DNA from 3 places in the Arhodomonas sp. AD133 genome. Region 3 is predicted to be linked to each of the others. Evidence: riboswitches for the same ligand, from Rfam matches in the RefSeq annotation. Region 3 holds a riboswitch; each other region holds the start of a gene.
What was found. Region 3 has a riboswitch for cobalamin ahead of ACPEES_RS13630 (TonB-dependent receptor domain-containing protein). Riboswitches for the same ligand answer to the same signal wherever they lie in the genome.

Region 1 (10,275 bases), on a different contig from region 3:
GGTGACTGGGCAAAGGGCGAATTCACGAGCGCCGAGCAGAAGCCTGGCGAGGACTACGTCTGCAGCGCGTTCCCCGGTACGGAAGATGCGTTCCTGTTCAATATCGACAGTTTCGTGATGTTCCAGGTCTCCGGCGATGACCGTGCCGCGCAGATGGCGTTGGCCGAAACCATCATGGAGCCCGAGTTCCAGCGCCTGTTCAATACCACCAAGGGGTCCATTCCGGTGCGCACGGACATGTCCATGGATGGCTTCGATGACTGCGCCGTGCAGGCCATGGATACGTTCAAGGCATCCGCCGACAGCGGTTCGCTGCTGCCGAGCATGGCCCACGGTATGGCGGTTTTCCCCGCTACCCAGGGCGCCATCTTCGATACCGTGACGCAGTTCTACAACTCCGAGATGAGTCCCGCGGAGGCCGCGCAGAAGCTCGCCGAGGCGGTGGCCGCGGCTGAGCCGGGACTCTGAGAGCTCGTCATCAGGGGGGTCGGCTCGGCCGGCCCCCACGCTAGGAGAGATCACGCATGTCTCAAACGCCAAGCGGCGGGCGTTGGCTGGAGCGCTGGCTGCCGAAGCTGGTAGTAGCGCCCACGTTCATCGCTTCGCTGGTATTCGTCTACGGCTTCATCGGCTGGACGGCGTGGCTGTCGCTGTCGAAGTCGACGCTCATGCCCAACTACGACTGGGCCGGGCTTACCCAGTACATCCAGCTGTTCAACAACGACCGCTGGTGGGTGGCCGCGCAGAACCTGGGCATCTTCGGCGGGTTGTTCATCGTCTTCTCCATGGCGATCGGGCTCGCGCTGGCCATCTTTCTCGACCAGCGGGTGCGCGCCGAAGGAGCGATCCGCACCATCTATCTCTATCCGATGGCGCTGTCGCTGATCGTCACCGGGGTGGTCTGGCAATGGATGCTCAATCCCGGCCTCGGGTTCGAGCGGGTGGTTCGCGCGCTCGGGTTCGAGGGGTTTCAGTTCGACTGGATCGTCGACCCGCAGATGGCGATCTATACCATCGTGATCGCCGCGGTCTGGCAGTCCTCGGGGTTCGTGATGGCGCTGTTCCTCGCCGGTTTGCGCGGGGTCGACGACGAAGTCTTCAAGGCCGCCCAGGTCGACGGCGCATCGCTGCCCACGGTCTACCGCCGCATCGTGATTCCCTGCCTGCGGCCGGTGTTCTTCAGCGCGTTGGTCATTCTCGCGCACATCGCGATCAAGAGCTTCGATCTCGTGATGGCCATGACCCACGGGGGGCCGGGCTATTCCACCGACTTGCCGGCAACGTTCATGTACACCTTCGCCTACACCCGTGGCCGCCTCGGCGTGGGCGCAGCCAGTGCGATGATGATGCTCTTCGCGGTGCTGGCGATTATCGTGCCGTATCTGTACTCGGAGCTTCGGGGAGGCCGCAATGAGTGATATCCGCGCCCCCGGCAACACCGCCCCCGGCTGGCGCTTCGCGCTGTACGCCCTGCTGGTGTTCGCGGCGTTGTACTACCTGATCCCCCTGTGGATCATGGCCACGACATCGTTCAAGACGCTCGAGGATATCCGCACGGGCGGCCTGCTCGACTGGCCGGCCACGTTCACCCTGGATGCCTGGCGTTACGCCTGGTCGCAGGCACAGATCGGTGCCGGCGCGAGCACCGGGCTCGCAGGGTATTTCTGGAACTCCGTGATGATCACCGTGCCTGCCGTGGCGCTATCCACGGCCATGGGCGCGATCGCCGGTTATGCGCTGACCAAGTGGCGTTTTCGCGGTGCCAACCTGATCTTCGGCATGCTCCTGCTCGGTGCCTTCGTGCCTTATCAGGTCTTCTTGCTGCCGATGTCCCAGGTGCTCGGTCAGCTCGGGATCGCGAGCTCCCTCGCCGGGTTGATTCTGGTGCACACGGTCTACGGACTGGCGTTCACGACGCTGTTCTTCCGTAATTTCTACGTCTCGGTGCCCGACGAGTTGGTGAATGCCGCAAAGATGGACGGGGCCGGGTTCTTCACGACGTTCTGGCGGATCATCCTGCCTCTGTCGGTGCCCATCATCATGGTCACCATCATCTGGCAGTTTACCCAGATCTGGAATGACTTCCTGTTCGGGCTGGTGTTCTCGGGCAGTGACTCGCGGCCCATCACCGTGGCGCTCAACAACCTGGTGAACACCTCCACCGGGGTGAAGCGTTACAACGTGGACATGGCCGCGGCCTTGATCGCTGCGCTGCCCACGCTGGTGGTCTATGTGCTCGCCGGGAAGTATTTCGTGCGCGGTCTGACCGCCGGCGCGGTGAAGGGTTGAGGAGAAAGGTTCAATGGGTTCGCTTACCATCGACAACGTTCGCAAACGCTACGGCCGCACGGAGGTGCTCAAGGGGATCGACATCGACGTCACCGACGGCGAGTTCATCATCCTCGTGGGGCCGTCGGGCTGTGGCAAGTCCACGCTGCTGTCCATGATTGCGGGGCTGGAGACCATCTCTGACGGCGAGGTCCGCATCGACGGCCAGCGGGTGAACGACCGCGGTCCGAAGGATCGCGACATCGCCATGGTGTTCCAGTCGTACGCGCTGTATCCGAACATGAACGTGCGTCAGAACATCGAGTTCGGCCTGGAAATGCGCGGCGTCGCGAAAGACGAGCGCCGCCGCATCGTGGAGCGCGTCGCCGAGACGCTGCAGATGGGCGATTTGCTGGAGCGGCGTCCCGGTCAGCTCTCCGGCGGTCAACGCCAGCGCGTTGCCATGGGCCGGGCGATGGCACGGGAGCCGGCGGTGTTTCTCTTCGACGAGCCGCTGTCGAATCTCGACGCCAAGTTGCGCGTGGAGATGCGCACCGAGATCAAGGAGCTCCACCGTCGTACCGGCACGACCACGGTCTACGTCACCCACGACCAGATCGAGGCCATGACCCTGGGCGATCGTATCGCCGTGATGAAGGACGGCGAAATCCAGCAGCTCGGCACGCCGCAGGAGGTTTACGACGAGCCGGCGAACCGCTTCGTTGCGGGTTTCATGGGCTCGCCGTCGATGAACTTCATCAAGTGCCGCCTGGAGGGGGCGGGCGACGGTGTCACCGCCGTGGCTGAGGCCAACACGGGCCCACTACGGCTGCCGTTGCCCGCTGAACGGTGCAACGGGCTGACCGGCCGTATCGGTGACGAGATCATCCTCGGGTTGCGCCCGGAACAGATCACCGCGCAGGGTGACGCCGATGGGGCGAAGGAGGATGTCCACGTCGCGTCGTGCGAGGTGGAGCTCACCGAGCCGACGGGACCCGATACGCTGCTGTTCTTCCACATCAACGGCGAGCGCGTCGTCGGCCGCACCCGCCCGGAGCACGCGCCCGGTCCCGGCGAGACGCTGCCGTTGGCGTTCAATCTGTCGCGAGCGGTGGTCTTCTGCCCCAATACCGCGGAACGTCTGGCGTAGTGAGTGATGAGTGGCAAGTTGAAAGTCGCGCGGCGGTAACCGCGGCGTCGTTGCCGCTCGCGCCTTGGTACTCGCAACTTGCGACTTGTAACTTGTATCTCCCTGTAGGCTCGTATGCCGCCGTCCATGGCGGCATACGGTCCCGTCGGCGTTCGCCCCGCCTATCCCGATGCGTTGCGGGTTGCTCTACGATGGTACGGACGTTAGGAGCGGTAAGGTGCAGGTTGCGAGTTTCGCGTTCCGGGTTTCGAGTCAGCGTGTGCCGTGTCGATGCGGCACAGCGGTTGCCCGACTTGAAACTTGCTACTTGAAACTTGTTATTCGTTACCAGCGCCCTGGCCATTTCCCACCGCTTTCCCCTCTTCCAGCAACGACTCGAGCTTCGGCCACACGTTCGCGAGCAGCTTCGGCTGGGCGGCGGCGTTGGGGTGGATGCCGTCGTCCTGCATCAGCGTGGGCTTTTCCGCGACGCCGGCCAGGAACTTCGGCACCAGGGGGATGTCTCGGTCTGAGGCGACGTCGCGGAAAACCTGCTGGAAACGCTCCACGAAGGCGGTGCCATAGTTGGAGGGTAGGCGTACGCCTACGAGCAGTACGCGGGCGCCGGCAGTCTGGGCCGCGTCCACCATGGCGTCGAGGTTCCGCCGCGTTTCGGCCAGAGGCAGGCCCCGCAGGCCATCGTTGCCGCCGAGCTCGATGATCACGACATCCGGCTCGTGCTCCTCGAGGACTGCCGGCAGGCGGGCGCGGCCGCCGCGGGTCGTGTCTCCGCTGATACTGGCGTTGATGACGGTCGCGTCGGCACCATTGGCGGTCAGCCGCTGGCGCAGCCGGGCCACCCACGTTTCGTCTTGTGCCAGCCCGTAACCGGCGCTCAGACTGTCGCCCACGATCAGGATCGTGAGCGGCGCGCCGGCGACGGCGGGCAGTGTCAGGATCAGGCACCCGACAAGCAGGAGGATGCGGAGCATGACGGCCAACCCCGATGGCTGTGTACTGGTGGCCGACGGGCTGACAATGCGGTTCACCGCGCCCGAGGGCACTATTACGCTGTTCGAGGACGTCGATCTTAGCATTCCCTATGGTGACGCCGTCGCGGTTCTCGGGGCGTCGGGGTCGGGCAAGTCGACGCTGCTGGGGCTGCTCGCAGGGCTGGACCAGCCCAGTTCCGGGCGCGTGTTGCTCGACGGACACGACCTGTCGAGCCTGGACGAGGACGAGCGCGCGGTCTTGCGAGCCGGGCGCGTCGGTTTCGTTTTTCAGGCATTCCACCTGTTGCCGGGCATGACGGCGCTCGAGAACGTCATGCTTCCCGGCGAGCTCGCGGGCGATGCGGACGTTGCCGGACGTGCCCGCGCGGCGCTGGAAAGGGTCGGTCTCGGTGAGCGTGAGGCGCACTATCCGGCGCAGCTATCCGGCGGTGAGCAACAGCGCGTTGCGCTCGCGCGCGCGTTCGTCGGTCGCCCTCATGTCCTCTTCGCCGATGAGCCGACTGGCAACCTGGATCGGCACACCGGCGAGCGCATCATCGACGCGTTGTTCGAACTCAACCGCGAAGCGGGCACGACGCTGGTACTGGTCACCCATGATCCGGATCTTGCGGCGCGTTGCCGCCGGATCATCCACGTTACCGGCGAAGGGCTGCGCGAGGAAGCGGGAGCGGCGGCATGAAGCTTGGCCTGCGCCTGCTCTGGCGCGACTGGCGCGGCGGTGAGTTGCGGCTGCTGACGCTGGCCGTGGTGGTGGCGGTGGCGGCGGTCACCTCGGTGGCCTGGCTCGCGGAGCGGGTGGGCGCGACGACCGCCGCGCGGGCCGCTGATCTGTTGGCTGCAGAGCGCGCCGTGGAGCGCCCCGACCCCATTCCCGAGGCCTGGCGCCGCCAGGCGCAGAGCCAGGGGTTGTCGACGGCCCTTACGGCGGAATTCCCGAGCGTTGTGGTCACCGGGGAGCGTAGCCAGCTCGTCTCCATCAAGGCGGTCACGCCGGCTTACCCGCTTCGCGGCGACCTGCGCGTGCGCGCCCGGCCGGATGCGCCGGAGCAGGTGACCCGGCAGACGCCCGACCCGGGCAGCGTGTGGGTAGCGCCCCGGCTGCTTCGGCTGCTGGAGCTCTCGGTTGGGGACGACCTTCAGCTCGGCGAGCGCACCTTCCGAATCGATCGTCTGCTCACTCTCGAGCCAGACCGCGGGAGTTTCTTCAACAGTCTCGCTCCACGCGTGCTCATGCCCTATGACGCCCTTGCCGGCACCGGACTCGTCGGGCGCGGCAGCCGTGTACGCTACAAGCTGTTGCTGGCGGGGCCGGACGACGCGCTGGTGGCATTCACGGACACCCTGGTCGCCCGCCACGGCAACGCGGTGGAGGTCGAAACCCCGACCGATGATCGACGCGGGGTCTCCGAGGTTGTCGCCAAGGCGCGCCGCTTCCTGGGGCTCGGTGCGCTGCTGACCGTGATCGTCGCCGGCGTCGCCGTATTGCTCACCGTGCGGCATTATGCCGAGCGTCAGGTGCTCTCCGTGGCGGTGATGCGGGCCGTCGGTGCCACGCGCCGGCAACTGACCACCCTGTTCGTGGCGCGGCTGTTCTGGCTCGGCTTGATCGCCGGTGCCCTGGGGGCGTTGCTCGGCTTCGCCGTGCATGCGGCCATGCTCGCCGTCGTCGCCGATCTCATCGGGCGCGATGTGCCGCCGCCCGGCTGGCGCCCTCTCGCCGTTGGCTGGCTCACCGCGTTCGCGGCGCTGTTCGGATTCGCGCTGCCTACGCTGCTGCGCCTGCGTGATGTCCCGCCCATGCGTGTTCTTCGTCGTGAGGCTGGCAGCGGAGTGCTGCGTGTCGGACTGCCGGTGGCGGCCGCCACGATCGTGATTCTCGCCCTCATGGGGTGGCAGGCCGGCGAGTGGCGGCTCACGCTTTACGTGTTCGGGGCGCTGGCGGTGACGCTGGCGGCCCTCTCCGCGGCTGCGGCGGTCACGGTCGTATCAGTGCGTCGGCTGGCGCGCCGGCGCGGCGGCCGCCTCATGTGGCTCACCGGTTTCAGTCGTCGGCCGTGGACCGCGGTGGTGCAGATCGTGGGCGTCGGCACCGGCTTGATGGCGCTCTTTCTTCTCGCCGTGGTGCGCAACGATCTCCTCGACGCGTGGCGGGACCGCATCCCCGAGGATGCGCCCAATCAGTTCCTGATCAATATCCAGCCTGACGAGCTTCCGGGGGTGCGCGAGCATCTGCGCGAGGCCGGGGTGCGTGCCGGGTTCTCGCCCATGGTAAGGGGCCGGTTGGTGGCCATGAACGGCGAACGCATCGCCGCGCCCGCGTCCGGCGATGAGCGTGGCGAGGCCGGACGCCGGCGAGGACGGCGGGAGTTCAACCTCACCTGGGCGCGCATGCCCCGGCCGGGGAACGAGGTCGTGGCCGGGTCGTGGTGGCCCCGGGACGACGGAGCCGCATCGCCGGGCGAGCTGTCCGTGGAGGAACGCTTTGCCGAACGCTACGGTATCGCGCTCGGCGATGCGCTCACCTTCGAGGTGGCCGGTCAGCGCGTGAGTGCAACGGTCACCAGTCTGCGCAAGGTGGACTGGGACAGTTTCAATGTGAACTTCTTCGTGGTCGCCTCGCCGGGGACGCTGGACGTGCTGCCCCGGACCTGGCTAACGAGCTTCTATCTGCCCGACGGCGAGGATGAACTCATCGTGCGTTTGGTCCGGGAGTACCCCAGTGTCACCGCCATCGACGTGGGAGCGATTCTTCGCACCGTGCGCGCCATCATGGATCAGGGTAGCCGGGTGGTGGAGCTCATGTCCTTGCTCACACTGGTTGCGGGGGTGCTGGTGCTGCTCGCCGCCCTTCAGATCACCGGCGAGCAGCGCCGCTTCGAGAGTGCCCTGTTGCGTGCGCTCGGTGCCACTGGTCGTCACGTGCGTCGACTCGCTCGCTACGAGCTCTGGTTGCTGGGGGCGGTCGCCGGTCTCATCGCCGGCGGCATGGCCACGGCGGCAGGCGTGTTCGTCGCCGAGGGCCTTTTCGATCTGGACTACCCCGTGCGCCCGCTGGCGCTGCTCGGCGGTGCCGTGGTTGGAGTGGCCACCGTTTGGCTGGCCGGGGGCCTCGCGGCCCGGCGCTATTATCGCGTCTCGCCAATGCGGTTGCTGCGGGAAGGGGGGGATTGAGTGGCGGCATCCAACCTGCGGGTTCCGAGTTGAAAGTGCCAAGTCACGGGTGGTAACGGCACCGCGGGGGCGACGCGCTACATTCAAACTGAAACTCTGAGCTTTTCACCAAGGCGTGGCTTCGCCGCGCCGCAACCACTTTGAGAATGTGACGCGAACCCTATATATTGGGCGTGGTCTTCAGCGGATGCCCAACAAATGGGTGTCCGGCGGGGAACACCGGTGAGAATCCGGGGCTGTCGCGCAACGGTGTGGCGATACCATCGCCGAGCCCGAGTACCGCCGAAGACGACGACGGGAGCCTCGCGCCAAGGTTTCCGGTGCTCAGTCATCCGGGTACCCGCGCCGGCTCCTTACCCCTGTAACCAGCGGGAGGAGCCCATGCACACACATCATCTGCCACTGAACGATCCATCCGACGAACCACTTGCCGTGAACCACGGTGGCGCGCAGTCGTTGCGTGCCCTGATTCCGGACAGCTGTCTGACCCCGGCATTGCGCAGTGCGCTGCAGGGGCTCGGTGCCTGCATCGTGCCGTTCCGCTGGCCGGGTATCGATCATCCCGACCTGGCCGGAATTACCGTGCCGCTGCCCGGCACCGGTCCCGAATGGCTCGGCGAGGCGGAATCCGAAAGTCTGATAGCGGCCCTCAAGGATATGGAGCGGTGCGGCCGGGCCCCGGTCTGGGCTCAGGTGATGCTGGCGCAACATCGCGCCGGCACCCTGCTGGACAGTGACGGCACGCTGGAACTCGCCGACGGGCTCAGTGCTCAGGGGCTGATCGCCGCCGTTCTGAGGCTCCCGGGTCACCAAGACGGGGCTTAGTGGCAGTCGCGAGTACAAAGCGCCAAGTTGGAAGCAAAAAGTGCCGCGTGCCGCGCGGCGCTTCCAACTCGCCACTTGCAACTCGGAACTTTCCATTAAGGCGCGGCCCGGCCGCGCCTTTACCGCTCCTCCACCGGAAAGCCTTCCAGATAGCGCGCCCAATCCACGGACGGGTCGCCCACGGCGACGAAGTCGGGGTTGAGGACGGATTCCTTCGTGTTGTAGGTCAGCGGTGTGGCGTCGGTGCGCAGCACGCGACCGCCGGCGGCCTCGACCACGCACTGTGCGGCGCCGGTGTCCCATTCCGAGGTCGGGCCAAAGCGCGGATAGATGTCCGCTTCGCCCTGGGCGACGAGACAGAATTTCAACGAGCTGCCCATGGACGTGGTCTCGAATCCCGGCAGGCGTTCGAGCAGGGCGTCGACCCGTTCGCCGCGGTGGGAGCGGCTGACCACCGCGGTCCAGGGGCCATCGCCGGCGGCTCGCGTGTGGATGGGCGTGCGCTCACCATCGGCTTCCAGCCAGGCACCATCACCGTTGACACCCGTCCAGGTGCGCCCGAGCACCGGCGCGTGGACGACACCAATGGTCGCGCGCCCGTTCTCGATAAGGGCGACGTTGACGGTGAATTCGCCGTTTTTCTTCACGAACTCCTTGGTGCCGTCCAGCGGATCCACCAGCCAGTAGGCGGACCATTCGCGGCGCTGCGCGTAGGGGGTCTGCGCGCCTTCCTCGGATAGCACGGGAAGTCGGGGCTCGAGCGCGGCGAGGCCTTCGCTCAGACAGGTATGGGCGGCGCGATCCGCCTCGGTGAGGGGGGAGTCGTCGTCCTTGGTCTCCACGTCGAAATCGCGGCGGTAGATGTTGAGGATACGTTCGCCGGCCTCGCGGACGAGGGGCAGCAGGCGTTCGGCGAGTTCGCGTCGGGTCGCGTCGTCCAGACTCACTACGGGGTCTCCTCGGTTTCAGTGCGCAGTCGTTCGAGTGCCAGGAAGATGGCGGCGATGCTTCGCGCCTCGGTGAAATCGGGGCGGGCAAGCAGCTCTGTCAGCTCGGCGAGGGGCCAGGGCACCACCTCGATGGGTTCGGGCTCGTCGCCCGGCAGCGGTGCCTCGTAGAGGCCGCGGGCGAGCACGATCTGGGTGCTGTGTGCCATGTAGCCGGGTGCGAGCGTCAGATGGTGGAGTGTCTCCAGTCGTTCGGCGCCGAACCCGGTCTCCTCGCGCAGTTCACGGTTGGCGGCGGCGATGGGGTCTTCGCCGACTTCCACGAGCCCCTTGGGCAAGCCGAGCTCGTAGCGGCCGGTGCCGGCGGCGTATTCGCGGATGAGCACCAGTTCCCGGTCCCCGGTGACCGGTACCACCAGTACCGCGCCGCCGCCCCGCCCGGGGGCGAGGCGCTCGAATACCACCTCGGTGCCGTTGGCGAATCGCAGATCGAGCTGTTCGACGCGAAACAGCCGCGACTGGGCGACGATGGTGGCACTGAGGGTCTCCGGCTTGCGGGCCATGCTGCTCTCCGGTTGCCGCACGCATACGTGAACAGGCTGCTATTGTACAGAACCAGCCCAGGCGGGGATCGGGGCGCCAACGCACTACACTCAGCGTGAGAGAGCACGCAAGGAGCGAGCGATGAATGACCTGCGCGAGCGTATTCTTCGCGCCCACGGCGGTGACGCGGGTTGGCGGAGGCTCAGACGGCTGAGTGCGCGCGTGTCCATGGGGGGCAGCTTGTTCCTGGCGCATATGCAGCCACGCCCCCTACGTGACGCGGAAGTGGTGCTCGAGCCGCAGCGCTTTCGCATGAGCGTGACGCCGTTCACTGGTGACGGCCGCACGGGGGTGTTCGAGCCCCGACGGGTATGGATCC
Region 2 (10,275 bases), on a different contig from region 3:
ACCCGCAGCAGCGACGGGGCGATCCGCGCCGCCCTGCGGGACCATGCCGCAATCGCCATCCTCAAGGCGGGCCCGCAACGCCAGCGCCTCGCCGGACTCATCCGCGAGAGCGGCCGCGCCGCCGATGCCGTGTACCTGGAGCAGGTGGGCGGCCCGGAGGAAACACTCCACGCCGGCCTAGAGGACCTGCCCTCAGGTCGTGGGCCCTATTTCGCCATCTTCCTGGTCTTCCCCGAGGCGTCGGCGTGAGCACACCGGTCATCGTCAGCCTCACCGAAGCGGGAAAGGCGTTCGGCGAACGCCTCGTCCCGCTCTGCGCGGGGGCCGAGCACCATCACCGCCCCTCGCCTTTCGGCGAGCGCGTGCGCGCCTGGTTCATCGAAGGCCGGCCGTTGGTACTGATCACCGCCACCGGCATCGCGGTACGCACGCTCGCGGCAGTGATCGGCGACAAACGCCAGGACCCGCCGGTGCTGGTGCTCGACCAGCACGGCCGGTTCGTGGTGCCCCTGCTCGGCGGCCACGACGCCGGCGCCAACGACTGGGCCCGGCGCCTCGCCGAGCACCTCGGCGCTCAGGCGGTGCTCACCACCGCCTCGGCTTACACGCACCCCATCTGGGTCGCCGGCCTCGGCTGTGACCGCGGCTGCCCCCGCGAAGACATCCAGGCCGTGCTCACGGATGTGCTCACCGCCGCCGGGCTCGACGCCAACGCGCTGGCGGGCCTGGCGAGCGTCGACCTCAAGGCGGACGAAGCCGGCATGCTCGCGCTCGCCGGGGACCTGGACCGCCCCTTCACCACCTATCCTGCGCAGGCGCTACGCGCTCATGAGGACGCGCTGTCCGAGCGCTCCGAGCACGTCTTCGCCGCCGTCGGCTGCTACGGCGTCGCCGAGGCCGCCGCGCTCGCCCGGGCCACCGAGCTCGGTAACGGCCACGCGGAGCTGGTCGTCACCAAGCGCAAGAACCGGCGCGCCACCGCAGCACTTGCGCGCAGCTACCCGGAGATCACCCATGGCTGATACCGCACCCGAGACCGATGCCCCCTGCCTGTGGGTCGTGGGCACCGGCCCCGGCGACACCGCCCACCTGACGCCGGCCGCGGCCAACGCCGTGCGTGCCAGCACCGACGTGGTGGGCTATGGTCTCTACCTGGACCTGCTCGGCGACCTCATGGACGGTCGCGAGCGCCACGAAGCCCCGCTGGGCGAAGAGACAACGCGCGCCGAGATGGCGCTGGACCTCGCCGCCGACGGGCGGACCACAACCCTCGTCTCCAGCGGGGACGCCGGCGTCTACGCCATGGCCAGCCTGCTGTTCGAGCGGCTGGCACAACGGTCCGCCAGCGAGCGTGAACGCGTTCGCATCGAAGTGCTACCCGGCATCTCCGCGATGCAGACCGCCGCGGCAAGGGTGGGTGCCCCGCTGGGCCACGACTTCTGCGCCATCTCCCTGTCGGACCTGCTGACGCCGTGGCCCGTGATCGAGCGCCGCGTACGCGCCGCCGCGGACGGCGACTTCGTGGTCGCCTTCTACAACCCGGCCTCCCGGCGTCGCGACTGGCAGCTTCCCGCCGCGCTGGAGATCCTGCGCGCCGCCCGGCCGGCCGACACGCCGGTGGTGGTGGCGCGTAACCTCACCCGCGAGACGGAAGCGATCACCCGCACCACCCTGTCGGCGCTGGACCCGGCGCAAGTGGACATGCTCTGCGTGGTGCTGGTAGGCAATGCCCAGACCCGGGTGATCGATGACTGGGTGTATACGCCCCGCGGCTATGCAGCCAAAGCCTGACAATGACGAGGCCTGGAGAAGTGGTCGGGGCCGAGGCGCGGACACCGCCGTCGGGGATCGGCCGGCTGCCGGTCGTGACCCGGCGTGCCATCCCCCGGCCCCAAACGTTCGCTGACAGCAGCAGGCCCTGAAGGAGGACAACCCGTGAAAGTCTATTTCATCGGCGCCGGCCCCGGCGACCCGGAGCTCATCACGGTGAAGGCGCAGCGGCGCATTCGCGAGTGCGGCCTGGTGCTCTACGCCGGCTCCCTGGTGCCGCCGCCCGTGCTCGAGGACGTCGCCCCCGACGCGGAGGTGATCAACACCGCCACGCTCTCCCAGGAACCCATTATCGAGCACATGCGCCGCGCTCACGAGCAAGGCATCGACGTGGCGCGGGTGCACTCCGGCGACCCCTCCATCTACGGCGCCGTCGGCGAACAGATCCGGCGTCTGCGCGAGCTCGGCATCGACTACGAAATCATTCCCGGCGTTACCGCCGCGAGCGCCGCCGCCGCGGAGATCGGCTGCGAGCTCACGCTGCCGGACGTCGCGCAGACGGTGATCATGACCCGCTACGCCGGCAAGACCTCCATGCCCGACGGCGAGGCGTTGAGCGACCTCGCCCGCCACGGCGCGACGCTGGTCATCCACCTGGGCGTCACGCGGCTGCACCACATCGTCGAGGATCTGCGCCCGCACTACGGTGGCGACTGCCCGGTGGCCGTGCTCTGCCGTGTGGGCTGGGAGGACGGCGACCGCGTCGAGGGCACGCTGGACACCATTGTCGAGCGGGTACGGGCGAAGGGCTTCACCCGCACCACCATCATCCTGGTGGGGCGCGTGCTCGCCATGGACGGATTCTCCGACTCGTTCCTCTACCGCGCCGACAAAGCCCACTACTACCGCCCCCGCGGGCGCACCGGCGCCGCCCGCGGCGCGGCGCGACTGCCGGGCAACGAATGACCATGGGCACCCTGGCACTGTTCGTCGAGCTCGAAGGTCGCGACTGCCTGGTGGTGGGCGGCGGCGAGACCGCCCGCCGGCGGGTGGCCGCCCTGCGCGGCGCCGGCGCACGAGTGACCGTGGTCGCCCCGCGGGTCGCGCCCGGTCTGGCCGAATCGGCCGCGGATGGTGACGTCATTCATCACCCGCGCCGTTTCGAGCCAGCGGACCTCGGTGGTATCTGGCTCGCCGTGGCCACCACCGGCCACGCCGAGGTGGACGGCGCCGTCGCCAGGGCGGCAGCCGAGCGGGGCATACCCTGCGAAGCGGCGGCCTCACCGACCGGTTCCTGCCGTTTGCCCGCCACCATCGATCGCGGCCCCGTGCACATCGCGGCCGCCCCCATCGCGGAGACAAAGACACCGGCCGGGCAGGTGGACCTGGTGGGTGCCGGCCCCGGGGACCCGGGCCTTTTGACGCTGGACGCCCTCGCCGCCCTACAGTGCGCCGACGTCGTACTCCATGACCGGCTGGTGGCGGACGAAGTGCTCGCACTCGCCCCGCCCGAGGCCGAGCGGCACTACGTGGGCAAGGCTCGGGCTCGGCATAGCTACGAGCAAGGCAGCCTCAACGAGCTCATGGTCGAGCTCGCGCAAGACGGCCGCCACGTCGTACGGCTCAAGGGCGGCGATCCGTTCGTCTTCGGCCGCGGCGGCGAAGAAGCCGCCTCGATCGCGGCGGCAGGCATTCCCGTACGGGTCATCCCGGGCATCACCGCGGCCGGCGGCTGCGCCGCCTATGCGGGTATTCCCCTGACCCACCGCGACTATGCCCATAGCTGCCAGTTCATCACCGCCCGGCGGCGCCACGGCGCCATCGAGCTGGACCGCGACGGCCTCGCCCGGCCGCGGCAGACGCTGGCGATCTACATGGGCCTCTCCGCCCTGGGCGAGGTGTGCGACGAGCTCACGGATGCAGGCCTCGCGCCGGCGACCCCCGCGGCGCTGGTCGAGCGCGGCACCCTCCCCGATCAGCGGGTGCTCACCGGCACCCTCGCGAATCTACCGGATCGCGCCCGGCCGCTGGCGCTGCGCTCGCCCACGCTGCTCATCGTCGGCGACGTGGTGCGCCTGCACGCGGCGCTTCACGGTGAGCGTGACGCCAGCCCGCCCGTTCCGGCCCTGGAGTGATCGCGGTTCCCGCCATGAGCGCCGAGCGCACCGCCAACGGCCCGTCCATGCGCCCGGAAACGCCCGAGCGCCGCGGCCCGCTACGCACCGGCTTCACCACCGGCGTGTGCGCCACCGCCGCCGCCGTTGCCGCCGCACGCCTCACGCTCACCGGCTTCCGTCTGGGATCTGTCCACGTCACGCTGCCGAGAGGCCGCAGCGCCGACATGGCCATCCACGACCTAAGCGCCACCAACGACGGCGCCGAGGCCGGCGTGATCAAGGATGGCGGCGATGACCCCGACGCCACCCACGGTGCCCGTGTCTGGGCCCGGGTGATTCCCGAGCCCGAAGAAGACGTGCGCTTCCGCGCCGGCGCCGGCGTGGGCACCGTCACCCGCAGCGGGCTGACCGTGCCGGTGGGGGAGCCGGCCATCAACCCGGTGCCACGGCGAATGATCCGTGAGCACCTGCTGGCGCTCGCCGACGAACACGGTCATGCCGGTGGCTTCAGCGTCACCGTGGGCGTCGATGACGGCGAGCGCATCGCCCAGCGCACCATGAACGCCCGGCTCGGCATCCTGGGCGGTCTATCGATTCTGGGAACCACGGGCATCGTCCGCCCGTTCTCCTGCGCCGCCTACATCGCCTCCATCCATCAGTCCGTCGACGTGGCCCGCGCCAACGGCCTGGAGCGCATCGCCGGCTGCACCGGTTCCACCAGTGAGGCCTTCGTCCGCACCCGCTACGGCCTCGGCGACATGGCGCTGGTTGAGATGGGGGATCTGGTGGGCGCGCTCTTGAAACACGTCCGTCGCCATCCCGTGCCAGCCGTGATCCTCGCCGGCGGGTTCGGCAAACTCAGCAAGTTCGCCGCCGGGCACCTGGATACTCACAGCCGCAAGGCGCCGGTGGACTTCGACTTCCTCGCCGCCCAGGCCGGCGAAGCAGGCGCGGAAACGGCGCTGCGAGCCGAGATAGCGTCGAGCAATACCAGCATGGCCGCCCTCACCGCCTGCCAGGCCGCCGGTATCCCCCTCGGCCAGCGCATCTGTGCACTGGCGGCGGCACAGGCTCGTGGTTATCTCCCGGCTGGCACCGCGCTCACGGTCTGCGCCGTGGACCGCCAGGGCGAACCGGTGGGCATCGCGGAGGCCCCGTGAGACTGCTGCTGCTCGGCGGCACCGGCGACGGCCGCTCGCTCGCCGCCCGCCTACACGCCGACGGCCACGAGACCATCTACTCGGTCGCGGACCCACAGGCCCGGCCCCACGTCCCCTGCCCGGTGCACCGCGGCGGCTTCGGCGGCGTCGACGGGCTCGTCGACTACCTGCAAACACACCGCATCGAGCGCCTGCTGGACGCCACCCACCCCTATGCCGCAACCATCAGCGCCAACGCCCGCGCCGCCGCCAGTCGCGCGGGGATCGCACTGTGGGCGCTCCACCGCCCGCCGTGGCGCCCCGGCCCCGACGACCGCTGGCACTACCTCGCCGACATCCATGCGCTACCGGCCGCGCTCGAACGTTACCGGCGACCGCTTTTCACCATCGGCCCCGGTGCGCTGGATCTCGCCCCCGTGCCGCCGCACCAGCACTGGAACGTGCGCTGTCTGCCGGACCACGGACGCACGGTACCGACGCGCTGCACCACGATCGAGGCGCGGGGCCCTTTCGCGCTGGACGACGAGCGCGAGCTGATGGACCGCCTGGAGACGGATGTTGTGGTCACCAAGAACAGCGGAGGCAACGCCGTCGCCGCCAAGCTGGTAGCCGCCCGCGAACGCGGCATTCCGGTGCTGCTACTGCGTCGACCACGCCTGCCACCGCCGGACCGCAGCTTCGCGAGCGCCGCGGTACTTCGCACGGCTTTGCGAGCGGAAGAGGCAGGCAGCGAGTAAATAGTTGAAAGTCTCAAGTCGAAAGCGACAACGGCGCCGCGGTCGATGGCGGATTGCGCTACGCTCCATCCACCCTACGAGAGGCGCCGCTCACGCCATCAACGGAGTCGTCGCGTAGGGTGGACGGAGCGCAGCGCAGTCCACCACCACAAATGAGCGAAAGCGGCGTAGGCCGGCTCCAGGCGAGCGTCAGCGAGCTCGAAGCCGGCATGAGTGATCACGGCCGAAGGCCGTTCCTCAGTTACAGGTTCAACGCTGCAAGTTCCAGGTCGCGAGCGGCACCGGCACCGCGGCTGCCAACTCGCCACTTTCAACTTGAATCTTGGAACTTTCCACTTACTAATCTTCTCAGAAGTATTGTCATGCGTCAGCCGGTCTGTGCGCCGATGGGGCAAGGCGCGAGGCGCGCCGTGTAGCCGGGCTACATAAGCGGTGAGCAACGCAGATCCCATCGGCGCACAGACCGGCCCAAAGGGAGCGCCACAGCGACCCGGTGGCGGCGTTGCGCTCGCTTGACGTGACCCAGCCACGCCGGCGCGAACGCGCCTTGCCCCCGGGCCGCTGTGGCGCTCTGACGTATGACAATACTTCTGAGAAGATTAGTAAGGTCCGGCTTCGCCGCCTTCACGCCCATGCCGGCATCCGATGCGCTACCACGCACGGGTGCCGGCCTACGTCTGCTTGAAACTTGCAACTCCCGACACACCGCCGGTTTGACCCGCACGCGCCCCGCCGCCTACCATTCGTCGCTCAAGGTGCTCCCTGTCGGGAGAGAATCGGGAAAGTGGTGCGCGCATCGTGGTTGCGCAATTCCACTGCTGCCCCCGCAACGGTGATCGAGAGAGATGCCTGCACGAGCCACTGTCGTCGGACGGGAAGGCGCGGGCGTCGCGGAAACGCCCCTCTCGTAAGCCCGGAGACCGGCCTTGACGCCATCAACCCATGGACAGCGCACGGGTGAGTGCGTGAGGAATGGATATGCAACAACACACCTCCGCTATCGCGGTCGACGCATCCCCCGGAACCCTGGTTCAGCTGGCCGCTGCCGCGGCGCTCGGTATCGTGGTGCTGTTCGCCGTGGGCTTCGCCCCGATGAGCGAATTGCACAACGCCGCTCACGACACGCGGCACTCGGTCGTCTTCCCCTGCCACTGACGGGCACCGCGCACCAGCGCGCCGCCATTCGGCGGCGGGCGCGCCGCAACCACTCCGGCTAGCCCCACGCTAGCCCGCTCCCCCCGTCCCCGACGGGGAGGCTGTGTCAATCGATTTCGTTATCCAGGGGGATGAATGCTCTTTCGACGCATCCTGACCGCCGCGCTCGCGGTAAGCATCGTCACGGGGCTCGCGTTCGCGCTGGGCCAGCACTTCCAGGTCAGCCAGCTCATCTACGCTGCCGAGGCCTTCGAGGGCGGTGGCGCCGCGGAAGCCACCCACCACCAAGACGGCGCAGGCCATGATGCCGAACACGGCCATCACCACGGCGAGACCGCCGCGGACCACGGCCACGCTCATGGCCACAGCGGCGAAGTCTGGACGCCCGCCGATGGCGGCGAACGCATTTTCTATACCGCGCTCTCGGATATCTTCGTCGCGCTGGCCTTCAGCGTTCTCATGCTGGTGGCCATGTCGGCGACCCATCTCTATCGCGGCACCACGGTCGGCCCCGCCCGGGGGCTTGCCTGGGGCGTCGCCGGCTTCGCCGTGTTCTTCGCCGCGCCCTCGCTCGGCCTGCCCCCGGAGCTCCCGGGCATGCAGGCGGCGGGCCTGCAGGCACGCCAGCTCTGGTGGATCGCCACGGTGGCCTGCACGGCAGCGGCCCTCGGGCTGTTCGTCTTCGCCCGTGGATGGAAGAAGGCCCCCGGCGTCGTGCTCCTCGCGATTCCCCATCTGGTGGGCGCGCCCCATCCCCACGGTGGCGCCTTTGCCGGCATGGAGCCGGACACCGTGGCGGCCATGAGCGAGCTGCACCAGCAGTTCATTGCCGCCACCGCGGTGACCAATGCCGCCTTCTGGCTGCTGCTCGGCCTCGCCTGTGGCTGGGCCATCCAGAACTGGGTACTCCGCGATGACCGCAACGCCGCATAGCCCCGTCTTTCCGTTCACCGCGATCGTCGGCCAGGAGCAGCTCAAGACGGCGCTGATCCTGGCGACCATCGCCCCGCGTCTCGGGGGCGTACTCATCAGCGGCCCCCGCGGCTGTGCGAAGTCCACGCTCGCCCGGGGCCTCGCCGACCTGGACCCGGAAACGGCCGAGCGGTTCGTCACCCTGCCGCTGGGCGCAACGGAAGAGCAGCTCATCGGCAGTCTGGACCTGCAGCAGGCCCTCGACGACCAGCGCGTCGCCTTCAACCCGGGCCTGCTCGCCAGGGCCCACGGCGGTGTGCTCTACATCGACGAGGTCAACCTGCTGCCCGACCCGCTGGTGGACTCCCTCCTCGACGTCGCCGCCTCCGGCGTCAACCACGTCGAGCGTGACGGCATCAGCCACCGCCACGCCGCGGAATTCCTGCTCGTGGGGACCATGAACCCCGACGAGGGGGAGCTGCGCCCACAGCTCACCGACCGCTTCGGCCTGGCGGTGGCGTTGGACAACTCGAGCGACGTCGCCGAGCGCACCGCCATTGTCCGCCGCCGCCTCGCCTTCGAGCGTGACCCGGAAGGCTTCCTCGCCGAGCATGCCACCGCTCAGCAGGCGCTGCGCGACAGCATTCGCGCCGCCCGGGAACGGCTCGACGGCGTCGCCTGCCCCGAAGCGCTGGAGGAGACCATCGCCGAGCGCTGCATCCGCGCGGGCGTGGAAGGCGTCCGTGCCGACCTCACCTGGCGACAGGCGGCCGCCGCCCACGCCGCGTGGGAGCGTCGCGACTCCGTAACCGAGGCGGACGTGGACGCGGTCGCCGAGCTGGTGCTCCACCACCGCCGGCGCCACGACGACGATGCTCCCGGCACGCCGCCGGCGAGCGGTGGTGACAACGGCAACGGCGGGCAGGGCAACTCCGGGGCCAATGATAGCGACGGTGGCGACGCCGGCCACGGCGACTGGGGCGGCATGCCGCCGCAGGCGGTGAGCCCCCAGGGCCGACGCCATCTGCCGCGGGAGACGGCGCCGGCCGAGCCACCTCCGCGAACCGCTGCAAAGCCGCCGGCGGCACCGAGCGCCGAGCAGGGCGCCGGCCCCGCACAGGGTCGTCGGCACACGAACACCGCGGCCCCCGACGCAAACCGGGTCGACTGGTTCCGCACCCTGGCCGCACCGGAAAACCACCGTGGCGAGGGTCTGCGAACCCTGCGCTACCGCCCGCCCCGGCAGGCGCCGACGACCCTCAACTGCGTGCTTCTGGACACCTCGGCCTCCACACTGAGCCATCGCGCCCTCGCCCAGGCCCAGGCGGTGGTGCTCGGCATCGCCGAGCGCGCCTATCGCGCCCGCGAGCAGCTCGCCATCCTCGCCTTCGGCAACGAACGCGCGGACTGGGTGCTGCCGCCGCGGCGTGCACCCAAGGACTGCGCGATCCACCTGGAGCACCTCCCAGCCGGTGGCGGCACACCCCTGCGCGAGGCCCTGCTCACGGCGCGACAACGCATCGACCGACTGATGCGCCGCCATCCCGGGCTCGCGTGCCGCACCTACCTGCTCACCGACGGCCGCAGCCGCGACGCGGTGGACGACATCGCACTGCCGCCGCGGGTGTGGGTGATCGACACCGAGCAGGCCCGCGTACCGCTGGGCCGCTGCCGGGTGCTGGCGCGCCAGCTACAGGCCGAATACCTGCCGCTAGCGGCAACCGTTCCCGTTCAATAGGAGCGAGACGAACATGCAACTCGACAAGATCCACGCCACCGTCGTCACCGGCTTTCTCGGCAGCGGCAAGACGACGCTCCTTTCCAACCTGCTCAAGCAAGCCAACGGCAAGCGCATCGCCGTGATCGTCAACGAGTTCGGCGAAATGGATATGGACGCCGAGCTCCTGCGCGGCTGCCCGCTGGACTGCGACGACGAGGCGGAAACCGACCGCGGCGACGGCATCTTCGAGCTCGCCAATGGCTGCATCTGCTGCACCGTGGAGGAGGAGTTCGTGCCGGTGATGCGCAAGCTCATCGAAGAGCGCCACCGCATCGATCACATCCTCATCGAGACCTCCGGGCTCGCCCTGCCCAAGCCGCTGGTCCAGGCATTCAACTGGCCGGAAGTGCGCGAGCACTGCACCGTGGATTCGGTGATCGCCGTGGTGGACGGCCCCGCCGTGGCCGCCGGCCGCTACGCCAGCGACCCGGAGCGGGTGGAGCGCCAGCGCCTCGCCGACGACAGCCTCGACCACGACCCCACCCTGCGCGAGCTGCTGGAAGACCAGCTCGGCGCGGCAGACCTGGTGATCGCGAGCAAGGCCGACCAACTCACCGACACCGATCGCGAAACGATCACCGCCCGCATCCGCGAGCACGTGCCGGAGGCCGTGAAGGTGCTCTTCGTGGAAAACGGCGAGGTGG
Region 3 (10,275 bases):
CGACCCCATGAGGGTCGGCAATGCGCCGGCCGAGCATCTGGTAGCCGCCGCAGATGCCGAGTACCCGGCCGCCGTAGCGCAGGTGGCGGGTGAGATAGGCTGGCCAGCCGTGGGCTTCGAGCCAGGCGAGATCCGATCGCACCGATTTGCTGCCCGGCAGGATCGCCAGATCCGATGGCGGTGGTGTTTCGCCGGGGCCGACGAGGTGCACGGCCACCTGGGGGTGCAGGCGCAGCGGGTCCAGGTCGGTGTGATTGCTGATCCGCGGCAGAGCAGGCACCACCACCTGCAGCTCCGCATCGCCCGCGCGCTCGCTGGGCAGGGCGTCCTCGGCCTCCAGGTGCAGGCCGTGGAGGTAGGGCAGCACACCGAGCACCGGTTTGCCGGTACGTTCGGTGAACCACTCGAGCCCCGGGTCGAGCAACGAGCGGTCGCCGCGGAAGCGGTTGATGACCACGCCGGCGACGCGTTCGCGCTCGCTTGCCGAGAGCAGGTCCAGGGTGCCCACCAGCGTGGCGAACACGCCGCCGCGGTCGATGTCGGCCACCAGTACCACCGGGCAGTCCACTGCCTCCGCGAACCCCATGTTGGCGATGTCGTCGCGGCGCAGGTTCACCTCGGCGGGGCTGCCGGCGCCTTCGGCGACGATCACTTCGTGGCGGGCGCTGAGGCGGGTGTGGGAGTCGAGTACGGCGGTGCGCGCGGCGCGCTTGAAGGCGTGGTAGTCCAGCGCGCTCATGCTCCCGTGCACCTGGCCCTGGAGGATGACCTGGGCGCTACGGTCGGCGCTCGGTTTGAGCAGCACCGGGTTCATGTCGCTATGGGGCTCGAGGCCGCAGGCGGCGGCCTGGACCGCCTGCGAGCGCCCGATTTCGCCGCCGTCGACGGTGACGGCGCTGTTGAGCGCCATGTTCTGCGGCTTGAACGGTGCCACGGCCACGCCGCGTCGCGCGAGTGCCCGGCACAGACCCGTGGCCACGGCGCTCTTGCCCGCGTCCGAGGTGCAGCCCTGGATCATCAGCGTCGATGCGGTCACGGGCGATGCCTCCGGGTCGTGGCCAGGGCTTCGCAGACCGCTTCGGCGCCGGCCAGCACGCGTGGCCCGGCGCGATGGATCACGTCCGGGTCCAGGTGGAAGAGGTTGTCACGTCGCACGGCGGTGATCGATGGCCACTCCCGCCAGTCGTCCAGCCACTCCGGGCGCTCGGCATCGCGTCCGGCGGCGAGTATCGCCTCCGGGTCAGCGGCAATCACCGCTTCCGTGCTCACGTGAGGGACCAGCGTCGGCAGCTCGGCGAACACGTTGCGCCCGCCGCAGAGCTCGATCACGCGGCTGATGAGGTGCTCGCCATTGATGGTCATCGTCGGCCCGTGCCAGATCTGGAAAAAGACCGGTACCGGGGCCTGATCGCGGTAGCGCTCGGCGAGTCGCTGCCGGTGCTCGCGAAAGCGCTCGGCGGCAGTTTGCGCCGTGTCCGCCGTGCCCGCGAGCCGGCCCAGGCGCGTGATGGTGCGCGGTATGGCCGCCAGCGCCCGGGGCTCGCTCACGTAGACGGTGAGTCCGAGCTCGCGCAGTCGCTCTATGGTGGCGCTGTCATTGCCGCTCGCCCAGGCGACCACCAAGTCCGGGTCGAGCCCGAGAATGCGCTCGAAGTCGACGGCGTCGTAGCTGCCCACGCGCGGAATCTCTTTCGCCGCCGGCGGGTAGTCGCTGTAGCTCACCGCGCCGACCACGCGCTCGCCGGCACCGGCGGCGAAGAGTATCTCCGTGGTGTGAGGCGCGAGGCTCACGATCCGGGTGGCGGGAGCCTCGAGCCGTACGGTGCGGCTGCTGTCGTCCTCGACGGTGACGGTGGCGTGGGCGAGCGATGTCGCGAGCAGCGCCAGCACCACCCAGGTCAGCGTGCACATCACGCCGATCCACGGCTGTGAGCGCAGATCTGCCAGGCGTTCCGGCCTTGCGCCGGATTCGGGGGCCGGGCGGACGGTCATCGTGTGATCTCCTGCAGTGCGGCATCGAGGTGTTGCCATTCGGCACACGGGCCAGGCAGCCCGAAGCGCAGCGCCGGTGGGGCATCGAAGGTGCGCACCAGCACGGCGCGCGCGGCGAGGGCGCGGGCCATCCGCGCCGGGTGGCGGTGGCGGACGTAGCGGAAGAGCGCCGTGCCACCCGTCACGGTCAGGCCATGGCGGTGGAGGAGCGCATCGAGCCGACGGGCGGCTGCCTGCAGTCGTTGCCGCTGGCGGCGTTGCCATTGGCGGTCGGCCAGGGCCCGCCGGCCCAGCCAGCGCGCAGGGTGGTTCACCGCCCACGGCCCGAATCGCTGCGCGAGTCGCTCACGCAACCAGGCCGGAGCGCCCACGAAGCCCAGGCGGACTCCGGCCAACCCGAAGAACTTGCCCACTGAGCGCAACACCACCAGCCCGGGAAGGCCCGCGAGCGCGGCGATGCTGGCGTCCGGGGCGGCGTCGGCGAAGGCCTCGTCGACAATCAGCCAGCCGTCGCGGCGGGCAAGGCGGGCGTGCAGGTCGAGCAGTACGGCGGGGTCCAGGCGACGGCCGCTGGGGTTATCCGGATTCACCACGACGACTGCGTCCGCGTGGTCGGCGGCACCGTGAAGGCCGGCATCGTCGTCTTCGGTGACCACCGCGCCGGCCGCCTGCCAGGTAGCCGCGTGCTCCGCGTAGCTGCCAGCAGGGCAGGTGACGTGCCGCAGTGGTAGCGCCCGGGGCAGGTGCTGGAGAACCCCCTGGGTGCCCGGTGCTGCGAGCCAGGCCCCTCCGCCGAACGCGGCGCGGGCGGCGCTTTCCAGGCCGTCGTCGTGCTCCGGCAAGCGCTGCCAGACGTGGTCGGGGATCGCCGGCACCGGCCAGGACCACGGGGCGATACCCGTGGAGAGGTCGAGCCACCGTTCCGGTGGGATGCCGTGTGTCCGGGCAGCGGCCCGGAGTCGTCCGCCGTGTTCAGGCAAGGGCGTATCCTCCGGCGATGACTGTCAGCCAGACGGCGATGCCGCGCTCTACCAGGGCGGTGGCCCGTGCGATATCCGTTCCCTCGGTCGGGCGCCCGTCACCGAGGGCGGGCCGGTGACGCCACTCGCCGTGATAGCGTGCGCCACCGCCCAGGCGCAGCCCGAGTGCCCCGGCGCCGGCGGCCATCACTAGACCGGCGTTGGGGCTCGACCAGCGGTCGCCGTCGCGTCGCCATGCGCGCCAGGCATCGCGGCCCTTCCCCAGGAGTGCGTAGGTGGCGGCCGTCAGGCGCGCCGGTATGTAATTGAGCGCGTCGTCGAGGCGCGCGGCGACCAGACCGAACGCCTCGAAGCGCGGCGTCCGGTAGCCCCACAGCGCGTCCAGTGTGTTGGCCAGGCGGTAGGCGACGACGCCGCCGGCGCCGGCGATCAGGAACCAGAAAAGGGCGGCGAAGACCGCGTCGCTGCCGTTCTCGAGTACCGACTCCACGGTTGCCGCCGCGCATTCCTCCGAGCTCATGGCGGCGGTGTCGCGGCTCACCAGGCAGCCTGTGGCGGTGCGGGCAGCCTCGAGATTGCCGCTATCGAGCGCCACTTGCACCCGGGTGGCGTGCTCGCCGAGGCTGCGCCCGCCGAGTGCCAGCCACAGCGTGGCAACCGATACTGCGAGCCCTGCCCCCGGGACGCTCGCCAGCGCTGCTGCTGCCAGCGCCGGCGGCGCGATCAGGGCCGCCGCGGCCATCCCGCCCCGGAGGCGGCGTCGCGGACCGCTGTTAGCGCGTCGCTCCGCGGCGGCGGCCAGGCGGGCGAATGCACCGAGGGGGTGCCGGGCCGGTTCGGGCAAGAGGCGGTCCAGGGCCACGGCGAGTGCGGCGACCGCCAGCACGGTCATCAGAGCTCGACGCCCTTCTGGGCCTTCACGCCGGCCTTGAACGCGTGCTTCATGGCTTTCATCCAGGTCACCGTATCCGCCGCCTCGATCAGCGGTTCCGGTGCGTAGCGACCGGTGATCACCACGTTCTGGTGCGTGGGCCGGGCGGCCAGTGCTTCCAGCACCGCCTCCAGGGACACGTATTCCTTGGACAGCGCGACGTTGAGCTCGTCGAGCAGTACCAGCCCGTAGGCGGGGTCGGCGAGCATTGCAGCCGCGCGCTCCCAGGCGGTGTTGGCTGCCGCAACGTCACGGTCCCGGTCCTGGGTTTCCCAGGTGAACCCCTCGCCCATGACGTGATAGTCCACTTCGGGGGTGCGACGGAAGAATGCTTCCTCACCGGTGCTGTAGGCCCCCTTGATGAACTGGACGACGCCCACTCGCATGTCGTGGCCCAGTGCCCGGGCGACCATGCCGAACCCGGACGAGCTCTTGCCCTTGCCGTTGCCGGTGTTGATCACCACCACGCCGCGGTCCTCGGTGGCCCGCGCGATGCGGCTGTCCACCAGGCGCTTGGTACGGGCCTGGGCACGCTGCCAGGCCTCCCGATCATGTTCCTCGCTCATTTCGGTCTCCGTGGATGAATGGGATGGCTCACAAAGACGGCGAGCGGTCACAGGGGCCGACGATAATCGACCAGGCCACCCCCGGAGAGGTTGACCGTCCACCAGGGCGTTCGAGCGTTCCTTGCGGGGTGCCCTCGTGTCCCTCGCGTCTTCGTGTCGACTTCATCTTGCTCGCTATTCCCCCCGCCACTCGATGGAGACGAGCACCGTGCGGCCGGGCATCTCGAAGGTATCCGCGGTCTGGTAGTCCTCGTCCAGGAGGTTCGCCACCTTGCCCCGCAGCGTCCAGGCGTCGCTGAGCGCGTAGGAGGCAGTGACGTCGACGACGGTGAAGCTGTCGAGCTCGGTGGTGTTCGCGAGCTCGTCGAAGCGCTCACCGCCGTAGTGGATCTCCGTACCGACACGGGCGCGACCGAACGCGCGGTCGATCCCGAGGGTCGCGGTGAGATCCGGGCGCCGCGGCAGGTCGTTGCCGGTGTCGCCGTCCTCGGCATCCAGCCAGGTCGCTGCCAGACGGGTGCCGAAGCCGGCGATATTGCCGCTGACCTCGCCTTCGATGCCGCGGATGCGGGCTTCGTTGACGTTCACGCTGCTGGCGGCGTTCGCGTCGAAAGTGATGAGATCGTCCGCATCCGTGTGGAATGCGGCCACCCGCCATCGCCAGGCACCACTGCTTTCCAGGCCGACCTCTGTGGTGCGCGAGTGTTCGGGCTCCAGGTCCGGGTTGCCCTTGAAGAATCCGGTGTCCGGATAGTAGAGATCGTTGAACGTCGGTGCCTTGAAGGCCGTGCCATAGGAGGCATAGGTGCGGAGTGCCGGTGAGATGCGGTAGCCGACGGCGATATTGCCGGTGGTCTCGCCACCGAAGGCTTCGTTGTCGTCGTGGCGCAGCGCCCCCTGGACGTCGAACGCACCGGCGTACCACTGATGCTGGACGAATACGGCGAGATTATCGCGGTGGGTCTCGACGTAATCGATGGTGCCGCTGACCCGGTCCTCGTGGTAGTCGACGCCGACGGTGGTGATGTGATCGTCGCCGATGAAGAAATCGTTCTGCCAGGTTGCGGTGTCACGGCGGGTGACGAAGCGGTCGCCATCGAAATCGCGGCTGTCCACGTCGTCCAGGGTCGACCCAACCGACAGGCTTGAACGCCAGCTCTGCGTGGGTTGCCAGTCCGCTTCGCCGCTGACGACCTGCTGGGTTTCGTCAGCGGCGGTCGAGGTGGAATCGAACTCGTTCTCGCCGTCGACACGCAGGGCCCGACCGCGCAGGGTCAGTGTGTCGGTCACCTGGTAGTGGCCGCTGACACTGGCCGAGCGGTTGTCGTAGCCGTCCCGGTCCGGGTCGTGGGCGAAGCTGCGTTCGTCGGTGGCATCGAAGCCATCCGTGGATTGCCCCGAGGCGCTAACGGCGAAGCCGCCGCGCTCGCCATCACGGGCGAGGCCGGCTCCGAGCTCCCAGGTGTCGCGGTTGCCCACGGCGAGGCGCGCGTGGGAGCGATCGCGCCGCGTGAAGATCTGGATGACGCCGCCGATGGCGTCGGCCCCGTAGAGACTGGCCCGTGGGCCGCGGACCACCTCGATACGCTGGATCTCACTGACGGACAACTGTTCGAGCGGCGCGCTGCCGAGCGTCGCCGAGCCGATGCGCACGCCGTCGACGAGCACCAGCGTGTGATCGCTCTCGGTGCCGCGAAGGTACAGGCTGGCGGCTTTGCCGCGGCCACCGTTGCGCGCGATCGAGACGCCGGGCAGGCCGCGTAGCAGCTCTGGCACGTCCGCGGGTTGGCGTCGGTCGATGTCATCGCGGGTGATTACGCTCACGGCGGCGAGCGCGTCGTCCGCCGTGAGCGGCGTGCGGGTGGCGGTGACGACCAGCGGTGCAGTGCGTTCCGCGGCGCCGACGGCCGTCGCGCTCGCGGCAGCGACCGCCGCGACGATGAGACTGTGACGTTTGTGCATGGAGCCCCCTGCTGCAGTCACCCGGGGTGACGTTGGGCATGCGGGGGCGGCGGGAGATCGGACGAAGCCATTTCCCGGACACCGCCCACCGCAGCGTCGAAGGTTGCGCTCCAGGGCGGTCTCCGGGCTCGTGAGCGGGCGTCGGCCGCGGACCCGCCTTCCCGCGTCAGCGGACGCAGTGGCCTGTCGGGTCCGTGGGGAGCGTCGAGGCTCCCCGGCTCACCTACCGTTGCGGGGGCAGCGCCGGCTTTGCCGCCGATAGCAGCGCACCGGCTTCCCGTTCGGGGAGTCGTTCGTCGATTCCCCGACCCGTGACGATGCACGGGAACCTGGAGCGAAAGTGGCAGGGAACATACTCGCCGGATGCGAGGGGGTCAACGTCTGCACCCGCAGCTCGGGTGGCGAGGCAATGGTTCAGACCGGCAGGAACGCGCGCCGGTCGCCATCGCTGAGAATCCGGATGGGGTGGCCGTAGAGGCGGGCGAGGGTGGTCTCGTCGAGTACGTCTGCAGTGGCGCCGAAGCAGACCTGGCCGTCACCGAAGAGCAGCAGCAGGTGATCGCAGAAGCGGTCGGCGAGGTTGACGTCGTGCAGGCTCATGACCACCGCACCCTTGGTCTCCTGCGCCCGGCGGGTGATCAGCGCCAGCAGGTTCACCTGGTGGTGGAGGTCCAGGTGGTTGCTAGGCTCGTCGAGCACATACACGGCGGGCGCCTGGGTGAGCACGGTGGCCAGCGCCAGGCGTCTGCGCTCGCCGCCGGACAGCGTGGAGACCGGGCGGTCGGCGAGCTCGGCGAGGCCCACTTCGTCGAGCGCCGCTTCGGCGGCTGTGGTGTCCGTCTCGCCCTCCCATTGCCAGGCCCCGAGCCAGGGGTGGCGGCCGATCAGGGCAGTCTCCAGCACCGTGGCGGGGAAGGGGTCGTGGTTGTCCTGAGGCATGAGCCCCAGGCGTCGGGCGATGGCGCGACGGCCGAGATGTGTCAGGGATGTGCCGTCGAGCAGGATCCGGCCGCTGTCAGGGGAGCGAAGGCCGGCGAGGGTGTGCAGCAGGGTCGTCTTGCCCGTGCCGTTGGCGCCGAGTACCCCCCAGCATTCGCCGGCGCCGACGCTGAAATCGAGTGTCCGGCACACGCTTTGTCCGGCGATGGACACCGACAGGGCCTCGGCTGCGAGCAGGCTCACGACGGCACCTCACGACCCCCACGGTGGAGAAGAAACAGGAACACGGGCACGCCGATGAACACCGAGAAGACGCCCACCGGCAATTGCTGCGGGGCGAAGGCGGTGCGCGCGAGGGTATCGGCGAGCACTACGAACGTGCCGCCGAGCAGCACCGCGGCTGGCAGCAGCAAGCGGTGGTCGGCCCCCATGGCCAGCCGTAGCAAATGCGGGACGACCAGCCCCACGAACCCGACGCTGCCGGCGAGGGTGACGGCGGTGGCCGTGAGCAAGGAGGCCAGCAGATAGATGAGCAGCCGCAAGCCCCGCACGGAGACGCCGAGCGCCTGGGCCTGGAGCTCGCCACGGGCGAGCAGGTTGAGGTTGCGTGCCACTGCCAGTGCCGCGGTGAGGCCGACGATGAGTACCACAGCCGGTCCTGCCGCCGACGGGGCGGTGGCGAGGTCGCCCATGAGCCAGAAGAGCATGCCGCGGACGTCGGTGGGCGGCCCGACGGCGAGTAGGAAACTCACCACCGCGCTCCAGCCCGCGGCGACCACCACGCCGTTGAGAAGCAACCGTGTGGGCGTCCAGCCGCCACGGCCGTGGGCGAGACCGAAGACCAGCAGCATCGAGGTCAGCGCACCGGCGAAGGCGCCGCCGGAGGTCCACAGGGCGCCGAGGCCAAGAAGAATGGTCGAGAGCGCGCCGACGGCGGCGCCGCCGGAAATGCCCAGCACGTACGGGTCGGCGAGGGGGTTGCGCAGTAGCACCTGCATCAGCGCTCCGGCGAGGGCGAGCAGCCCGCCGGTGACGAACCCGGCGGCCGCACGCGGCAGGCGCAGGCCCCAGACCACGTCACGGGCAGTACCTTCGCCGACGAGGGTCGCCAGCAGGTCGCCGGGACCGATGGCAAGGCTGCCTACGGCGGCCGCGATCAGGAAGCTCGCCAGTGCCAGGGCGGCGAGGCCCGTGAGCCAGCCAAGGCCTGCCCGCGGCATCATCGACGGGTCAGGATGAGGTCCCAGACACCGTGGCCCTTGCTCAGCCCGCGGCGCTCGAACCTGGTTTCGGGGCGTTCGCCGCGGTCCGGGGCGAATCCGGCGTGGGGGTTGTCGAAGTCCGGATTTGCCGAGACCACTTCCAGCATGTGCTCGGCGTAGTCGGCCCAGTCCGTGGCGAGATGCAGAAAGCCTCCGCTGGCGAGGCGCTCGGCGACCAGCGCCAGCCACGGCGGCTGTACCATGCGCCGCTTGTGATGGCGTTTCTTCGGCCACGGATCCGGGAAGAAGAGCTGCAGGCCGGCCAGCGAGCCGGGGGCGATGTGGCGGCGGAGCACTTCCACCGCGTCGGCGCATATCACCCGGACGTTGTCCGTGCCTTCGGCGTCGAGCTGGCGCAGCAGGCGGCCGACGCCGGAACGGTAGACCTCGATCCCCAGGTAGTTGCGTTCCGGGTGGCGCGCGGCGAGCTCAGCCAGGGCCTCGCCGTCACCGAACCCCACGTCCAGCACGACCGGCGCCTGGCGACCAAAGGCGGCGGCGAGATCCAGCAGGCCCTCCGCGGGCTCGATGCCGTACCGCGGGTAGAGGGTATCCAGCGCCCGTTGCTGCCCTTCGGTCAGCCGCCCTTCCCGGCGGACGAAAGAGCGAATGGGGCGATGCCGGGGTTCGTTGATGTTTGCGCTCTCGGTCACGGATCTGCCACTGGCCGCTGTACGGGTCGATTGTGGTGTGTGTCGCCTGCCACGGGCGGGCGGAGGCGGAAACCGGTTGCCCGCGACGTGCCCGTTCAGAAGAACGTGCCCTCGATCGGCGATGAAGCGCTGGCGAAGCGCTTCTTCGCGATGCGTCCGGCACGGTAGGCTTCGCGCCCGGCCTCGACGGCCTTGCGCATCGCCGAGGCCATGAGCACCGGGTTCCGGGCGCCGGCAATGGCGGTATTCATCAGCACGCCGTCGCAGCCGATTTCCATGGCCACGGAGGCGTCCGATGCCGTGCCCACGCCCGCATCCACCAACACCGGCACGCTGGCGTTCTCGATGATGGTGATGATGTTGTACGGATTCTGGATGCCGAGCCCCGAACCGATGGGGGCGGCCAACGGCATCACCGCGACACAGCCGATGTCTTCGAGGCGGCGGGCGATGATGGGGTCGTCAGAGGTGTAGACCATCACGTCGAAGCCGTCGGCGACGAGTTGCGCTGCGGCGTCGAGGGTGGCGGGGATGTCCGGATAGAGCGTGCGCTCGTCTCCCAGAACCTCCAGCTTCACCAGGTTGTGACCGTCGAGCAGCTCCCGGGCCAGGCGGCAGGTGCGTACTGCATCCTTTGCGGTATAGCAGCCGGCGGTATTGGGGAGGATCGTGTAGCGCTCCGGCAGGACCACGTCGAGCAGGTTGGGCTCATCCGGCTTCTGGCCGATGTTGCTTCGGCGGATGGCGACGGTGACGATTTCTGCGCCGCTCGCGCGGATGGCAGCATCCGTCTGCTCGAGATCTTTGTACTTGCCGGTGCCGATCAGCAATCTGGACTCGAAGCTCCGGCCGGCGACTACGAGGTTGTCTTCGCTCATAAGTCGAATGCGGGTTACCAGCCACACGGCACGGCCGCGCCGAGTGCGCGGTGCGTGCATCCAGGGGCGGTTGAATCGCCGGCGGTCACCCGCCGCCGATGGCGTGTACGAT

Region 1: linked by a shared signal. The riboswitch ahead of ACPEES_RS08520 (hypothetical protein) and the one ahead of ACPEES_RS13630 (TonB-dependent receptor domain-containing protein) in region 3 are both predicted to bind cobalamin.
Region 2: linked by a shared signal. The riboswitch ahead of ACPEES_RS17725 (CbtB domain-containing protein) and the one ahead of ACPEES_RS13630 (TonB-dependent receptor domain-containing protein) in region 3 are both predicted to bind cobalamin.

Annotation. Positions count from the first base shown of each region.
Region 1 covers NZ_JBNAZM010000010.1:75,219-85,493, forward strand. Annotated here, with positions in the region: gene ACPEES_RS08485 (ABC transporter substrate-binding protein) at 1-468, shown strand, start outside; gene ACPEES_RS08490 (carbohydrate ABC transporter permease) at 525-1,418, shown strand; gene ACPEES_RS08495 (carbohydrate ABC transporter permease) at 1,411-2,289, shown strand; gene ACPEES_RS08500 (ABC transporter ATP-binding protein) at 2,303-3,418, shown strand; gene ACPEES_RS08505 (arylesterase) at 3,736-4,389, opposite strand; gene ACPEES_RS08510 (ABC transporter ATP-binding protein) at 4,388-5,089, shown strand; gene ACPEES_RS08515 (ABC transporter permease) at 5,086-7,581, shown strand; cobalamin riboswitch at 7,746-7,882, shown strand; gene ACPEES_RS08520 (hypothetical protein) at 7,963-8,406, shown strand; gene cysQ (3'(2'),5'-bisphosphate nucleotidase CysQ) at 8,526-9,353, opposite strand; gene nudE (ADP compounds hydrolase NudE) at 9,353-9,916, opposite strand; gene ACPEES_RS08535 (hypothetical protein) at 10,038-10,275, shown strand, end outside.
Region 2 covers NZ_JBNAZM010000039.1:15,788-26,062, reverse strand. Annotated here, with positions in the region: gene cobI (precorrin-2 C(20)-methyltransferase) at 1-249, shown strand, start outside; gene ACPEES_RS17760 (cobalamin biosynthesis protein) at 246-1,022, shown strand; gene cobJ (precorrin-3B C(17)-methyltransferase) at 1,015-1,791, shown strand; gene cobM (precorrin-4 C(11)-methyltransferase) at 1,936-2,736, shown strand; partial or broken gene ACPEES_RS17745 (precorrin-2 dehydrogenase/sirohydrochlorin ferrochelatase family protein) at 2,733-3,101, shown strand; gene cobA (uroporphyrinogen-III C-methyltransferase) at 3,150-3,905, shown strand; gene ACPEES_RS17735 (cobalt-precorrin-5B (C(1))-methyltransferase) at 3,953-5,047, shown strand; gene ACPEES_RS17730 (precorrin-6A/cobalt-precorrin-6A reductase) at 5,044-5,784, shown strand; cobalamin riboswitch at 6,522-6,727, shown strand; gene ACPEES_RS17725 (CbtB domain-containing protein) at 6,763-6,939, shown strand; gene ACPEES_RS17720 (CbtA family protein) at 7,075-7,872, shown strand; gene ACPEES_RS17715 (AAA family ATPase) at 7,853-9,589, shown strand; gene cobW (cobalamin biosynthesis protein CobW) at 9,603-10,275, shown strand, end outside.
Region 3 covers NZ_JBNAZM010000023.1:30,526-40,800, forward strand. Annotated here, with positions in the region: gene ACPEES_RS13605 (cobyric acid synthase) at 1-1,036, opposite strand, end outside; gene ACPEES_RS13610 (cobalamin-binding protein) at 1,033-1,992, opposite strand; gene cobD (threonine-phosphate decarboxylase CobD) at 1,989-2,972, opposite strand; gene cbiB (adenosylcobinamide-phosphate synthase CbiB) at 2,965-3,864, opposite strand; gene cobO (cob(I)yrinic acid a,c-diamide adenosyltransferase) at 3,864-4,469, opposite strand; gene ACPEES_RS13630 (TonB-dependent receptor domain-containing protein) at 4,644-6,431, opposite strand; cobalamin riboswitch at 6,528-6,779, opposite strand; gene ACPEES_RS13635 (ABC transporter ATP-binding protein) at 6,846-7,613, opposite strand; gene ACPEES_RS13640 (FecCD family ABC transporter permease) at 7,610-8,590, opposite strand; gene trmB (tRNA (guanosine(46)-N7)-methyltransferase TrmB) at 8,590-9,285, opposite strand; gene ACPEES_RS13650 (thiazole synthase) at 9,381-10,163, opposite strand; gene thiS (sulfur carrier protein ThiS) at 10,249-10,275, opposite strand, start outside.